Regions from separate parts of the Paenibacillus sp. sgz302191 genome, predicted to be linked through region 2. Evidence: predicted binding sites of a transcription regulator. Region 2 holds the regulator's gene; each other region holds the start of a gene.
What was found. Region 2 encodes LexA, which represses DNA repair genes until DNA is damaged. Its sites were predicted from a motif close to CGAACATATGTTCG; they were not measured.

Region 1 (5,337 bases), on a different contig from region 2:
GCTGATCCGGTACTCATTTGGAACCGGCAAACGAAGGAATGGTGGATGGTGTACACGAACCGCAGAGCTTCTGCGGAGGGGAAGGATTTTGCCTGGATTCACGGCACCGACCTCGGCGTAGCTTCTTCTGCGGACGGAGGTGCTTCGTGGCTGTACAGGGGAACGCTGGAAGGGCTCAATTTCGAATGGGGCCGCAATACGTTTTGGGCGCCGGAAATTTATTGGCACGAGGGCGTTTATCATATGTACGTCAGCTACATCCGGGGAGTGCCGGATAACTGGCCCGGCCATAGCCGCAGCATCGCACACTATACGAGCGAGAACTTGATCGAATGGACGTTCCGCTCTGTCCTGCCGCTCAGCTCCGACCGCGTCATCGATGTTTGCGTGTACCCGCTGCCGGACGGGCGTTTCCGGATGTGGTACAAGGACGAGGCGAATCAATCTGCAACCTATGCGGCGGATAGCCCGGATTTGTACCATTGGACTGTAGTCGGACCCGTCATCACGGGACGGCCGCACGAAGGGCCCAATGTGTTCCGTTTTAAAGACGCCTATTGGATGATCGTCGACGAGTGGAGAGGGCAGGGCGTTTACAAATCCGGCGATTTGATGCACTGGGAGCGCAATGGCCTTATTCTCGACAAGCCCGGAACCCGGGAAGACGATCGGGTTATCGGGCTGCATGCGGACGTAGTCGTCCAGGGCGACGAGGCGTACATTTTTTACTTTACGCATCCGGAGCGTATAGAGGCGGACGGCCGCTTCGAGCCCGAGCGTACCTACCGGGAAAGAAGAACGTCCATTCAGGTCGCGAGGCTTGACGTCAAGGACGGCGTGCTGTTGTGCGACCGGGACGAACAGTTCGAGCTGCGGCTGAACGGCGAGGAAGCAACGGGCTAGGGGTTTGCACAAAAGTAACTTCGTCGGAGGAGCGCAGCCGCTCTTCCGTAACCCATACCTTTCCGCACGGGTTGCGGCGCTGAAGTGAGGGGGCGCAAGGCGGTTTGGCATGGAAAAAACCTGCGAAAGTGCAGGTTTTTTCCATGAAAATGGTCCATTTTGGCGAAAAGCCTGCGATTGTGCAGGAATTTTCGATGAAATTGAGTCTGAGCCCATGTTCGCGACGAAAAGCCTGCACAATTGCAGGAATTTTTCGTGGCGAGCATATCCATCGAGCAAAACCTGCACTTTTGCAGGTTTTCTTTGCGCAGCCAGGCAGATTGTGCGACCAGCCCCGGCTTGCCGGTTTCTGAACGGCCTGAGTATGGAAAAGACGGCGGCTGCCTGGGGGTGAGGACGGCAAAAAGCCGTATTGCTGAAGCAAAAGGCTCGCATCGCGCGCAGCTCCCAGCGCGCGGTGTTGCGCCGCATGACGGCGGTCGGTCGACAACCGGCGCTGTTTTGCATCGTCAGTACGGCCGCGATGGGTGGCGAAATTTATGGGAAATGGATGTTCATTTGATCCATGCTTTTGAATTCATAGCCTTGCTGGCGGGCGTCGTCAATAATTTTGGCAAGCGCCTCGGCGTTATCTTTGGAGACGGAATGGAGCAGAATGACGGAACCGGGATGCAGCTGCGACATGACGCTGTCGTAAGCGAACCGCCAGCCTTTTTGATTGCGGGTGTCCCAATCTTTGTAGGCGATCGACCAAAACACGTTGGTATACCCCAGCTTTTTGCTTTCCGCAAGGGACCGTTCGTTAAAAATGCCTCTTGGCGCCCGCAAATATTTCATCTCTTTTTGGCCGGTCCGTGCCTGCACTTCCGTTTGCACTTTGGTCAGTTCTTTCTCGATTTGGGCTGCGGAAATTTGGCTCATATCGGGGTGCCCCCAGGAATGATTTCCGACAATATGCCCTTCGTCGACCATTCGCTTCAGCAGCTCGGTCTGGGTTTCAATAAAATGGCCTGTAACAAAGAAAATGGCGGGCACTTGCTTTTCTTTCAAAACATTGAGAATTCTCGGAGTATTCCCATTTTCGTAGCCGTTATCGAAAGTCAGAAAAAGCTCTTTTTTCGAAGTATCCCCGGTAAAAACAGCTCCATATTTTTGTAAAAGCGGTTTAAATCCTTCTTCATCGATGGAAGGCATGGAACCGTCTTTGCTTTTCTTAAAACCGAAATGGTACGTACCATCCGCATGAATGGTTGTGGCCTGTCCGAAAAAAATGAGCAGCGCCGTCAGAAAGACGCACATTCGTTTAAGCGGCAATTTAGCCTCACTCCTCTTGTTGGATGCAGTCTTGTTTGTTCACCTACTGTCATAATTCTCTTCGGAGCCTGTTTTTATGTATGTTGCCCGGCCTAATCCGCAAAAGAAAAGGAGAGCTGCTCGGGAACCGGAGGCTGCCCGCCATTGTTGCGGGGAGGGATAGCTGCAGCTGCAGAATAACGGGGTTCTTGATTGCTTAAACCGTACTTGTGCAATAAAGCTTGAACGAGCTGCATTTTCGGCTCCTTGTACGATTTCGGAAGAGAGGAGGACTCGCTGTAAAGCTTGCCGTATTGCGGCACCAAATCGGGATAGCGGTTCTGCAAAGTTTGAAAAAACCACACTTTGACTTCGGAAGTGCTGAGCCGCAAATACGAGGGCATGACAAACTTCGCTTGATGCAATGCCGCGCTGCGGATCAGCGCTTCGATGTCGCTTGCACGGTCTGTCAGCAAAGGAAGAATAGGGGCCATGAAGATGCCCGCGGGAATTCCCGCTTCAACTAACTGCCGGACGGTTTCCAGCCGTTTGGCGGGCGAAGGGGTCGAGGGCTCCATGTTTTTCCATATGGCATGATCTAATGTGTTCAAACTGATATTAACGGAAACGATCGGCACGGATTTCAGTAAATCGAGATCCCTGAGAATCAAGGGGGAGCGGGTCGTAATGCTTACCGGAAAATCGTACTTCGCCAGCACTTCCAGACAAGCCCGCGTCAGCATCGCTTTGCCTTCGATTTGCTGGTACGGATCTGTCGCTGTGCCGATCGCGATAAGGCTGCCGGCTCCGCCGTTTTGTCGGGCCAGCCGGGCCAATTGTTTGTCAAGCGCCTCCGCAGCGTTGGACTTCAAAAAGATATGGTTTTGAAACGTATCGTCGGTTTCTTTGCCCAAAAAAGCATGCGTGGAACGCGCATAGCAAAAGCTGCACCCATGCTGGCAGCCGCGGTAAGGATTGATCGACCAGTCAAAGGGCATGGAAGGAGCTTTCACTTCATTCAGCACGGTTTTGCATGAAACGGATTCATATTGGACGCGGCGTCTGTTCAAAACGGCCTCTCCTTCCAAGGAATACGAATGTATGTTCTGTTTATTGTAGCAAAATATTTCCCGGAAGACAATGCTTGAAGTACAAGATTAATTCCGTATAATCGAATATATTGGAAACAAATTTTTATGAGAAGGCGCGGGTTGCAGACAATGAGAGTACATGAATTTATGATCCATTCGGACATGGAGCGCAATGACCTGACCGAAATATCGACGATATCCAACCATTTTGCTTCAGATATAACGCTTACTTTTCAAACGGACAACACCGAGCATACGGTCGATGTCAAGAGCTTGCTGGGCATGCTGCTGCTGCCTATTAAATCGGGTACGACGGTTCGTCTTCTGACCAAAGGCAAGGATGAGGAGGAAGCGCTGAATTTTGTACACGGCTGGTTTGAAAACAAAGCGTAGCTGCGGCGGAAAAGCCGGGAGGGGAATCACAATTTGAATCTTGCGATGTGATCCCACTTGTTCTCCAGCTGCAAAATTTCCTTTTGCCTCGGACCTATCAGGTCGAAATGGGGGTAAGGAGGCCTGTTGTGAATGTAGCGGGGGTCTAAATCGTAGGCTGAGCACCACCTGGCCAAACGGTCCAGATCGGAGCAGCCTACCTTCGTAACCGTGCGAATGCCGGCAAACCGGTCGTCCAGCCAATAGTGGGTAAGATAGGCGATTTCTCCGCGGCTCACGGCTTCTTTCCAGCGCCGCAGCTCTTCTTTTGTAATTCCGAAAGCCATTGATAATTAGACCACCTTTATGCGATTTATGGTTGCAGTATACAGATTATAACATGAACGCCCCAGGCCGCTTGGGGTTTTTTTGCATAAAACGATCGGCCGTTCATCAAAATATCAGAGCCGGTTTCTCATCATATTTTCATCTATTTGCATTATAGTGATGAGGGCGGAGATCAAAGGAGACTGTAATGAAACGGATTTTGCTGATTGAAGACGAAAAAAATTTGGTTCGGTTCATCGAGCTCGAACTGCAGCATGAATCGTTCCATGTCCAGGCCGCTTATGACGGGCAGAGCGGGTTGGAGCTGGCGCTGCAAGAGGAGTGGGACTTGATTTTGCTTGATATTATGCTTCCCAGACTGAGCGGAATCGAAGTGTGCCGGCGCATCCGCGCAGTCAAACGAACGCCGATCATCATGCTGACGGCCAGAGACACCGTAGTCGACAGAGTATCCGGCTTGGACAGCGGGGCCGACGATTACGTGCCCAAACCGTTCGCGATCGAAGAGCTGCTCGCAAGGATGCGGGCCGTATGGCGCAGAGCGGAGGCAGGGGAAAGCGGCCTGCATTCCATGTTGTCGTTTCGCGACATTTGCGTCGATCTGGATGCCAGAACGGTTAGCAAAGCGCAGCAGTCGGTCGAGCTGACGAAAAGGGAATTCGATTTGCTGGTCATGTTCCTGCGGCACCCGAATCTGGTGCTGACGCGGGACATGCTGCTCGACAAAGTATGGGGACATGACACGATGGTAGAAACGAATGTCGTTGACGTGTACGTCAGATATTTAAGGAACAAGCTCGATGAAAATAAAGCGGATAGCTTCATACAATCCGTCCGCGGCCTGGGATACGTAATGCGATGAACATTTTCGGACACCCTTCTGTCATTCAGCGGATCCGGCAGCGGCTCTCCCGGTTGCCGGTCAAATGGAAGCTGAGCTTGTGGTCGACTCTGCTCATCTTTTTGTTATTCGGCAGCTATAACTTTGCCCAGTACCTTGTATTGAACAACTGGATGCTCGCTCAGGAAAAAGGCTTTATGCAGCAATCCATGTCGCAGCTGGACAGTTATTTTGAAGAAAGAAAAGCGGAATTGAACGATGCAACCGTAAAGGATGCGGCTCCTTTTATTGAAAATTTGCTGGAAAACAATCAAATGATCCGGATCCTCGACCGCAATGCGAATCCGGTCATAACGTTAACGGACAAGTTCAGTCCGGATTGGATTGTTCCCCAAAGCGCGGCCGTCCCGGAAAGGCTGGAGTTGAAAATCAACGACGATCACGTGCTGGTATATCGTAAGCCGCTGCTGACAAGCCATTTTCAAGGAA
Region 2 (5,337 bases):
CGCAAAACGTCGGGGCGCGTGATGGCAAGAATTTCATTACAGCCGTCCAGTTCTTCGCCTCCGAAGTCATCGGGTGTCAAATTCTCCTGTTGAAGCATGGTGCCCATTGCGCCGTCAAGGATCATTATTTTTTTCTTAAGCTGCTCTTGAATCGGTGGTTTGATCATGGCATGACTCCCTCTCAACTTGACCTAAAGCTGAAACAACCCAACTTTATCGATAAATTCGTTAACATTTAGTGTAACAGAATAGCGCTGCTATGAAAAGATTTCTATTTATCAATAATTCCTATGGGGTATGTAGGATTTTTTTATGCAAATTCATCGACATGAGTCAACATTTCATCTATAATACAAGTATATTTTATTGGAAAGAGGGATGTACGTTGGCACAAATTCGAATTCGCAACACTAATGAACGCATCGAAGGTGAAGAACAGGTAAAAGCCTTCTTGGATAGCCACAACGTCGTGTACGAACACTGGGATACTTCCAAGCTTCCTGAAGCGCTTCGCGAAAAATTCGCCCTGAGCGACGAAGAAAAAGCGCAAATTTTGAGCATTTATGACGAAGAAATTCGCGATCTTGCCGCAAGACGCGGTTACGAAATTTGGGATGTCATTTCCTTGTCCGACGCTACGCCAAACATCGAGGAACTGCTCAAAAAATTCGAACAGGTTCACACGCACACTGAAGATGAAATCCGTGCAATCGTAGCAGGACGAGGCATCTTCATTATTAAATCGGAAGACGAAGTCGGCTACTTTGACGTCGAGCTTGAAGCCGGAGACGTTATTTCCGTACCGGAAAATACGAACCACTTCTTTACGCTGATGGATAACCGTCAAATCGTAGCGGTACGCCTCTTCATCGAAAAAGACGGCTGGATCGCCTACAACGTTGACGACCCGGAGTTTGCAAAGGCCTGATCCTTTCATAAAGAACCCAAAAGCCCAACGATCCGAGGATTCGATTCCCCAGCCGTTGGGCTTTTGTTTGCAATTTTACCGGCTGTTCGCAATAATCGGCAAAATTTCTTGCAGTCGGGATACTTCAAAAGCAGGAACGATTTCGTCGCCGCGCTGCAGCCCGTGATGATTAATCCAAATATTGCGCATGCCTACGCTTCCCGAGCCGAGAATATCCGTAGTCAGCTTGTCCCCGATCATGATGCCTTCGGAAGCTTCAATACCCAGAAGCTCCATCGCATGCCGGAAAATCGAAACCGCCGGCTTCCCTTCCCCAAACGCTCCGGAAATAACGATATGATCAAAATAAGGTGCAATATCGGGCACTCCGGCCAACTTTTCCATCTGCAAATCGGGAGAACCGTTCGTCAGCAGCAGCAGCTTGTAATTGCCTTTCAGCGCATCCAGTACTTGAAACGTCTCTTCGTAAACGAGAGGACGGCGGCGGCGTTCGGCCGGGAACATTTCGCCTAATTTGTAGCCAAGTTCCTTGTCCTCAATACCGAGCGCCTGAAGTCCTCTTGTCCAAGACTCCGTCCGATAGCCCGGAGCCAACTGTTCCAGCTTGCGAAAATGCTCATGTTCTCCCTGGGTAAAATGAGCCCACAGCCCTTCAAACGGATTAATGCCGATCATTTTCGTGAATGGGAACGTTTCGTAAGATTCGTAAAGCGCTCTGGCCTCCTTGCGCACGGCCTCTTCCAATTCATTCGGCTTGATCGAAGCGTAATGTTTGGCCGCTTCCTCGCATGTTGCTTCAAAAGCTTCCTTCACGCTGCGATCGTCCCATAACAGCGTATCATCCAAATCAAACAGCACAGCCTTGAGCGGCATCGTTACATTTCCCCTTTGAATGCATCTATAAATGTTGTTGCTTTACTTCTCTTCTTCATCGGCAAACTTGATAGAATCCAACTGTACCTTAAGAGAGGAGCGGAACGCTTGGATATATTTTTTTCTCAACTCGTTGCGCTCATCAATTTCTTCATCCGTTAAGCCAACTGTTTTCGCTTTGCGGGCAAGTTCGTTGATTCTCTCTATGTTCTGGTCCATATTATCGCTCATGATAGTCCTCCCTGCCATTACTCAGTCTGACTACTACTTTGCCATTCCGCTACCCGAATGTCAAGGCAATTGCACGCAAAAAAAGACTAAGGCAAGTAACTTAGTCGGCAAATGAGCTTGATTCAGAAAATCCGAATCGAACATGAACGAATATGTCTCATTTCACTTAGGAATGAAATTGGAGGTATCGTTGACCGCCGAAACTAAATAATACGGCCAGGGGTCCGATATAAATGCCAGGCATTAAGGCAGCAGCAAGATTTGCCCTTCATAAAGGTACGTGGAAGTAAGTTTGTTCAATTTCTTAACTTTATTCATATACGAACGAATATCCTGACCTTCGCTTATTCGGGATGAAGCTATAGACCAGAGCGTATCGCCGCGTTCAACGATAAGATGGTTTGGGATTTGTACGGATTCATGAATGGGCTCAGGCGACCGGGTGGAAGCGGCGTTCGCGCCATCTCCTGCGTAAGCTTGTACGATTGCGCCAAAAGAAAACACGGCAAGAAGCGCGGCAGCAAGCAAAATGAATTTCAAAGATCGCTTCGTCAAACCGAAGAACCGATGGAAACGATCCGAACGTGTCGTAGTTCTCGCTGTCGCTGGTCTTGCATGAAGTTGCCGTGAGTTGCTTCCTTCTGAATATGCAATGTACATAACATTCATCCCCCAAACATTTGTTCTGAAATCAGAATATCACGAACAAACGTTTGTGTCAATAAATCTTCGAACTTATGTTTGTACGAACTCCGGTTCTGTGTTATAATTTGGTTAATGATTTTTTCATAGATGGAGTGATAACTATTGAGTAAAATATCCCAACGCCAACAAGCAATTTTGGAGTTTATTAAGAACGAAGTGAAAGATAAGGGCTACCCGCCTTCCGTTCGGGAAATCGGCGAAGCCGTCGGACTGGCCTCCAGTTCGACCGTGCACGGGCATCTGGAACGTCTGGAGAAGAAAGGCTTGATCCGCCGCGATCCGACCAAACCGAGAGCTATTGAAATTTTAGGTCTCGACGGAGCGGAGAGCAACTTCGCTTTATCCGTGGCGCGCGTCCCGTTAGTCGGCAAAGTAACGGCCGGCGTACCGATTACGGCAACGGAGAACATCGAAGACTACTTCCCCCTCCCGTCCCACCTCGTCGGCGACAACAACGTGTTCATGCTCAGCGTATCCGGCGACAGTATGATCGAAGCCGGCATACATAATGGCGACTATGTTATTGTCAAGCAGCAGCAAACCGCCGACAACGGCGATATCGTCGTCGCCATGACCGAAGATGACGAAGCAACGGTAAAACGTTTTTACAAAGAACGGGATCACATCCGTCTGCAGCCGGAGAATTCGGCCCTCCAGCCGATTCTTCTGAAAAACGTAACCATCCTTGGCCGCGTTATCGGCCTGTTCCGCGACATGTAAGTACAAAAAACCACCTTTAAGGTGGTTTTTCGCTTTTAAAATACCGATCGAACTCCGGAACTGCAATTCGATTTCTTATAGCTACTATCCCTTTTACTTGGACCGAAACTGATTCGAGAGGTACAAAGATCTTGAAGAACAAGACAAGAAAAATAATTGTAGGCGAAAATGAATACCTATATGTGATTGACCAGAAGTATAATCAACAGTTGAGTAATATTTCTCTTAAAATATCTTTAAAAGTCCTAAAAAATATAACATGCACATTCTTTTTTTGTACTTGGGATGATCCAATTACAGGAAATCCACTATTAGTCGGTACATCCTTAAAAAATAAAGATACCAACATAATTGAAAAATATAATTTACATAATCCAAGAACGATTAGAGCTTTTATTTTGCATGGTTTGGAAAATGGGCGGACTGGAAAAAACGCTATAGAATTCCAGGACGGGCTCGATATTATTGGTAAGATAGGATATGACATTTCACGGTTGAAACCAGTAACCAGGGAAAATTTAAAGAATTAAATCTCGTTTCGTTGGCGTTCCCCAATCCATTTCTTGCCCTTTAGGCGCCATCAATCAAGGCTTTCACAACCCGGGAGATGATCAATTTGTTATAATATCCCTTTATCTTTTGCTTCTCTTATCCACAAAGGGAATTCATTCAATAAATTTTCATACAGCTCTTCATCGTTCGTTTTTTCAATATCCGTAATTTGAAAAAAGTTCGCATTGTCGACGACTCTGCCTTCGATAGTATCCAGCTTTTTCAACACTCCGAAATCGGAATTGCCAACACCGACAAACTGCCAAAATAATGGAAGGTTCGAAGATTCAATGATCGCCTTGTCGATCGTATCTCCCGTCCCCCTCTTCACCCCGCCGTCATTAATAAAAATAATGAAAGAGGGAACATTGCTCTTTTCTTCCACGGTATATTTTTTTATCACATCTCTCATGACCGGCGACTCATCGTTGCGGCCGAACTTGGATATGTTCTGGTTTTCAAGCACATGCTTGTTGACGTAACCTTCGAAATCTTCCTCGCTGACAGAGGGCAGCCTGCTGAATTTGTGGTCGTATACCCAGATGTCCAACACACCGTCATCGTCCAGCCTGCTGGCGACAGCCAATATTTTTTCGACTACTTTCTGAACCGTACCGTTTTTGTAGAGCAGCCTCATCGAACCGGATATGTCCAGCACCAACGCTACTTTGGCCACCACGCTCGACAATTGTTTCTTTTCCAAAACGATTCCCAGTTTTTGCTTGCTTAAAGAAATCGTGCTCATCGTATCCACCTCTATAAGTTTGATAGTTTAAGAGTATCATGTTTTTTAAATTATTGGATTTTTTTTCAACAAAGGGACTTAAATATAGGTTCAACCAGATTGAAGAGGCTTGGAAAAAATCCAAACAGGACTATTTCCTCCAAAATTAGTAAATTTTAATTCACAAGTTGTGCAATATATATTACAATTATTATTGTAATTATTTTGTATTTATAGGAGGAACTTAGGAATGAGTAAAAAAGTTTTTAATGGTCTGTTAGCTGTTGCACTTACTACTGGTATCTTGGCTTCTAGCACTACGCTTCCTGCGGTTACGGCTTCGGCAGCAGAATCAACATCAAAGGAAGTACAATCAGCTCAACTGCAAGCAGTCGTGTATGATTCGATGTGGTTTAATCACAATTACCTGACAGAAAATGACGGATGGGTGAGTACGTTTCGTAATGGGTATTTTACGGTCAACTCCACCCGTACTTACTTGTTTGATGTTCAGCAACGCACATACGACAGCAGTTACGATGTCGAAGAGGTTGAGTACAGGTTAGTCAATGAGAATGATTCATCGGGTACTCGATACTTTTCA
Region 3 (5,337 bases), on a different contig from region 2:
AAATAGTGGCTCACTATCGAACCTATGTAAATAGTAACCAGAGCAAAAATCGGATAAATCATCGGCGCAAAAATCGAACCGATCGTATAGAGAGCAAACCACACTAAAATATACAAAATAAAGAGGCCGATAAAAATAAACAGCGCCGACTTCCCTCTGAATCTTTCAAATAAAACAATTGCCAGAATCGCCATGACGATAATGATAGCAATACCCGCAGACTTGCCGGTTTCCTTGTAAAACTTGCTCTCCAGCAAAGTCTGGATCATGTTGGCATGAATTTCGATTCCGAACATTTTGACGGAACTGACCGGGGTCGGGTACTCGTCCTGCATCGCGGTGACGTAAGGTCCGATCAGCACGATGGAGCCTTTCGGCAGCGGAATGCCGTTTTTGCTGTTCAGCAAGTCGATGAACGAAATCGTTTCGTATCCGGTATCCGTATCGATCGCCTGCCGCGGCTTCGAGTAATATTCCGTTGTCACCTGATTCCTTTCATTCGTCGGAATCACCTTATCGCCGCGCTTCCATTGCCCGGAAACGGCGTCTCTCTTGATTTTCTCGTTATCCGCAAGCACCAGATTGGCGAGCGCTGCGCTAAAAGCAGGTATGTATTGATTGTTCTCGTCAGGCAAGCCGACAGGCAGCATGCGCGCTTTTCCGTCTTTGTCCACGAAAACGTTAATATGTGCCATTTGAGTTTTGTTGGTGGATAAGGTGGCCGAGGGGTAATCGATCTTTTCCGGCACCAAATCTCCGGCGGATTGCTGTTTAGCGGGGTAATTAATTTGAATGGGCAGGATGACGTTATCGTATTTGGCGAGAACGTCGGCCAACGCTTTATCGTCAGCGGGGTTTTTGGAAGGTTCGGCCATGACGACGTCGACTCCGATTGCTGCTGCGCCGGACTGTTCCAGCTTCTCGATGGCCTGGGCGTAAACGGAACGGTCCCACGGGAATTTCCCGATCGTTTTCAGCGATTTTTCATCGATTTTGACGATTTTGATCCGGTCGTCCGGTTCGCGTTCGTCCGTCGACTTCGTTTTTCGCAAGAAATCTTGCAAAGGCTCCTCAATGAATGCCAGCTTCCCGCCAGAACCGGCAGTATACAAATATGTCGATAATAGTATCAACACAAGACCCGCGGCCAGAGGCTGTATCCAATTCTTCTTGCGCATAAGTTCCTCCTGTAAGCGTACTAGCTTTATTGTAAGTTGCAGCCTCCGAATTGGCAATCAATTGTTAACGGCTTCTACAAAACGTATCATTAAAAAAACCCGATCCCATAACTGGAATCGAGTTTTTTTCGACATTTTATAAATTAGTTGAATGGAGAGTCGGCAACTTTAATGGAGTCCGTTGGGCATCCATCCTGTGCATCCTGCAGATCGTCGAACAGATCTTCCGGAATTTCCGTTACGCCTTTGTTGCCGTCGCCTTCAAAGATAACTTCAGCCAGACCTTCATCGTCGTAATCGTAGATGTCCGGTGCAGTTGCCCCGCAAGCGCCGCAAGCGATGCAGGTCTCTTTATCAACCCAAGTATACTTTCCCATATTTGAACTCCTCCTCAAAATATCCTCACAGTAAAATATAATATAAAACCTTCTAAAGTTCAAACCTTAATATTGCTCGTCTGAAAGTGGGCTACGATAAAATCCGTCACTTCTGCTGCGTCGTTCAGGTTCAATAGCGGTAAACCCGTTTGGATATCCGGCAAGTCCGTTGCTGCGGCAATAGGCTCAGGGTCCAGCTTCCCGACGATCCGGCTCTGCTCGGCCGTGCGGAAAACAGCGATCTTCCGATGCTTCTCCGTTTTGAATCCTTCTATTAAAATGTAGTCCACATCGGGCAAAGCCCCTATGATATCGCGCAATCGGGGCTCCCGCTTCTTTTCGTACGTGTGCACCGCATCCGGCGATACGGTCACGACGGCATCGGCGCCCGCCCGGATAAAACGGCCCGAATCGGAACCTTCCGCTTCTTTATAATGTCCATGCGCGTCGTGTTTCAATACGGCCGCCGTATATCCGCGGCGCTGCAGCTCGCTCACCACTTTGGCGATCAAGGTCGTTTTCCCGCTGTTCGAATATCCGGCGAACCCGATAATATTGGCCATATGCCTAATCGCCCTCCTCCCGGTGAAGCGGATTGTTTTTCAAATGATCCATTTGCAGGGAAGTCCCGCGCCTCTTATGATTTCTGATTAGAGCGGAAGGATTGTCCCCGAGCATTCCCGCCGTCAAAATGGCGTCTTCGCCGTACTTGTCGCGCAGCTCGTCCATAATCCGGTTCAACTGGTCGCGGCGCGGCTGCTTCTCGTAATCGAACAAATCGAGCTGTATGGCCGTTTCTTCCTTGGCGGACAGACTTTGCAAAGTAATGCCGAGCAGACGGATCGGCCTGCCTTCCTCCCAATGGTGATCGAAAAGCTTGCACGCCGTCCGGTAAATATCGTCCATATGCTCGGTAGGCGTCTCCAACGTAACGGAACGCGTAATCGTCCTCATATCCGGATCGCGGATCGTAATCTGTATTGTGGATGAGACCAGCTTCTGCCTCCGCATCCGCCGCGCCACCTGGTCGGCAATGTTGAGAAATACGCGGTGCACCTCTTTGGGATCGGTAAAATCGCGCGGCAGCGTCGTCGTATGGCCGATCGACTTGCTCTGCTCCTGCTCCGGATTGACCGGGGAACGGTCTATCCCGCACGCCGCCTGCTTCAAATGCGGCCCCAAAATGCCGAAATGCTTGCTAAGCAGCTTCTCGTCCGCGCGCGCGAGCTGCCCGAGAGTGAGAATCCCCAGCTTCGTCAGCTTGTCCGCTGTCTTCCTCCCGATGCCGAACAAATAGTTGCACGGCTTGTCCCAGAGCACTTCGGGAACGTCACGCAGCCTGATAACCGAAATCGCGTTCGGCTTTTTCAAGTCCGAGCCCATTTTGGCCAAAAGTTTGTTCGGAGCGACGCCGATCGAACACGGAAGCTGGAGCTCTTCCATAATGCGCCCCTGGATGCTCCGCGCTATCTCCATAGGAGTGCCGAACTGCTTGGAACCTGTTATATCTACAAAACACTCGTCGATCGACATCGACTCGACTAAGGGCGAATAGCTGTAGGCAATTTGCATAAACCGCCGCGAGAAGGCCCGGTACAAATCGAAGTCCGGCCGAATGAGCAGCAAATCCGGGCACAGCTTCAGCGCCTGTCCCACCAGCATGCCCGTTCTAACCCCTTGGGCCCGCGCCGCGTAAGAAGACGTCACAACGATGCCTTTGCGCAGCTCGACGCTGCCTGCCACGGCGATCGGCTTGCCTTTGTACAGCTCCGGCTCGACCGCTTCGTGAACCGAGCAGTAAAAAGCGTTCATATCGATATGCAGAATGACTCTGCCATTCTTGGGATAATGCTGATGAGGAGGAATACCGCTCATAATCGCCCAATCGCTCCCTCTTCCGCAAAATGGGGCATTTCCATTTTCTGCATTACAAAAAAAACAAATTTCGAAGCAAACGTAATTTTGTCAGGTTGTGTCCTAACTATAGGAATTATGCTATAATTGTACTATATATATTTAGCGCTTTAAAGCACATTCATTTGCTTGTAAAGCATCGTCAGCCAGCTTTCAGCTGTTTAAGGAGGAACCCATGTCAACTTCAGTTAAAATCTTCGATACCACGCTGCGGGACGGAACCCAAGGCGAGGGAGTCAGCCTGTCCGTCGAGGATAAAATCAAAATCGCCCGCAAACTTGACGAGCTGGGTGTTCACTATATTGAAGGCGGATGGCCGGGCAGCAACAGCAAAGACATCGAATTTTTCGACCGCGTGCGCAGCATGACGTTCACCAACGCCAAAATCACCGCTTTCGGCAGCACAAGACGCAAAGACTCCAGAGCCGAGGACGACGTCAACCTGAACAGGCTCGTGGAATCCGGCGTCTCCGTCGCGACGATTTTCGGCAAATCGTGGGATTTCCATGTGCATACGGCGATTCAAACGTCTCTTGAAGAAAACCTGGCGATGATTTTCGACTCCGTTCGTTTTTTGAAAAGCAAAGGCCTTGAAGTCATATATGACGCCGAGCACTTTTTTGACGGATACAAAAACAATCCGGATTACGCGCTGCAAACGATCCGCAAGGCGCAGGATGCCGGAGCCGACTGGATCGTGCTGTGCGATACGAACGGCGGCTCGCTGCCGGGCGAGATCACTGCGATCGTGACGGCGGTGCAGCAGGACATTACGGCGCCTGTCGGCATCCACGCCCACAACGACTGCGAGCTTGCCGTAGCCAACAGTCTCGCCGCCGTACAAGCCGGGGCCAGACAGGTGCAGGGCACGATCAACGGTTACGGCGAACGCTGCGGCAACGCCAACCTGAGCTCGGTCATCCCCAATCTTCAGCTGAAGCTGGGATACGAAGTCATTTCCGGCGATCAATTGAAATCGCTGACGCAAGTATCGCGTTACGTAAGCGAAATCGCCAACATGCATATGCCGGTCAACCAGCCGTTCGTCGGCAATGCGGCATTTGCTCACAAAGGCGGCATTCACGTTTCGGCGATTTTGAAGGCTGCCAGCACCTACGAGCACATTACGCCGGAGCTGGTAGGCAACAAACAGCGCGTGCTGGTATCCGAGCTTGCCGGACAAAGCAACGTGCTTGTGAAAGCCCAGGAGCTTAACCTCGATTTCAATAAAGAGAATCAAAAAACGAAAGAAGTCATCGAAAAGATTAAAGATCTTGAGCATCAAGGCTATCAATTCGAAGGCGCGGACGCTTCGCTTGAGCTGCTGCTGCGGGAAGCTTTCGAAGGGCTTGAGGAAATATTCACCCTCGAATCGTTCAAGATGCTCGTGGAAAAAACGGCCAACCAGGCCGTCGTCGCCGAGGCGATCGTCAAAGTGAAAGTGCACGGCGAAACGATCTACACCGCGGCGGAAGGCAACGGTCCCGTCAACGCCCTGGACAACGCGCTGCGCAAAGCGCTCGTGCAGTATTACCCGGACATCGAGCAAATTCATCTGTCCGACTACAAAGTGCGCGTCCTCGACGAAAAAGACGCGACAGCGGCCAAAGTTCGCGTGTTGATGGAATCCACCGACTTCAATTCGACCTGGAATACGCTCGGCGTTTCCAGCAATATTATTGAAGCAAGCTGGTACGCTTTGGTCGACAGCTTGCGCTACGCGCTGCTGGGCCGAACAAGGGTCGAGCCGGTGAACAAAGAGCACCAGGAAAGACTCGGACTGGTCAATCACTAAAACAAGAAAGCTGCAAACAGCCTGATGATTCAGCGCTTTTTGCAGCTTTTTCTTTAGTTTTTGATCAGGCCCG

Region 1: a site for LexA is predicted at 3,291-3,304, ahead of AC3G2T_RS18645 (SPL family radical SAM protein). Genes of this name have one in related genera too.
Region 3: a site for LexA is predicted at 3,507-3,520, ahead of AC3G2T_RS05610 (DNA polymerase IV). Genes of this name have one in related genera too.

The regions. Positions count from the first base shown of each region.
Region 1 is NZ_JBYLHY010000012.1:131,383-136,719, forward strand. It holds gene AC3G2T_RS18630 (glycosyl hydrolase) at 1-903, shown strand, start outside; gene AC3G2T_RS18635 (hypothetical protein) at 1,008-1,256, shown strand; gene pdaA (delta-lactam-biosynthetic de-N-acetylase) at 1,441-2,202, opposite strand; gene AC3G2T_RS18645 (SPL family radical SAM protein) at 2,310-3,266, opposite strand; gene AC3G2T_RS18650 (HPr family phosphocarrier protein) at 3,417-3,680, shown strand; gene AC3G2T_RS18655 (hypothetical protein) at 3,707-4,006, opposite strand; gene AC3G2T_RS18660 (response regulator transcription factor) at 4,195-4,869, shown strand; gene AC3G2T_RS18665 (HAMP domain-containing sensor histidine kinase) at 4,866-5,337, shown strand, end outside.
Region 2 is NZ_JBYLHY010000040.1:7,011-12,347, forward strand. It holds gene metH (methionine synthase) at 1-167, opposite strand, end outside; gene AC3G2T_RS34280 (1,2-dihydroxy-3-keto-5-methylthiopentene dioxygenase) at 386-928, shown strand; gene AC3G2T_RS34285 (HAD family hydrolase) at 1,004-1,801, opposite strand; gene AC3G2T_RS34290 (DUF896 domain-containing protein) at 1,844-2,032, opposite strand; gene AC3G2T_RS34295 (LysM peptidoglycan-binding domain-containing protein) at 2,276-2,572, opposite strand; gene lexA (transcriptional repressor LexA) at 2,840-3,457, shown strand; gene AC3G2T_RS34305 (hypothetical protein) at 3,589-3,987, shown strand; gene AC3G2T_RS34310 (vWA domain-containing protein) at 4,077-4,754, opposite strand; gene AC3G2T_RS34315 (hypothetical protein) at 4,984-5,337, shown strand, end outside.
Region 3 is NZ_JBYLHY010000003.1:166,383-171,719, forward strand. It holds gene AC3G2T_RS05595 (CHASE2 domain-containing protein) at 1-1,178, opposite strand, end outside; gene AC3G2T_RS05600 (ferredoxin) at 1,322-1,555, opposite strand; gene mobB (molybdopterin-guanine dinucleotide biosynthesis protein B) at 1,615-2,118, opposite strand; gene AC3G2T_RS05610 (DNA polymerase IV) at 2,123-3,430, opposite strand; gene cimA (citramalate synthase) at 3,645-5,264, shown strand; gene AC3G2T_RS05620 (TlpA disulfide reductase family protein) at 5,318-5,337, opposite strand, start outside.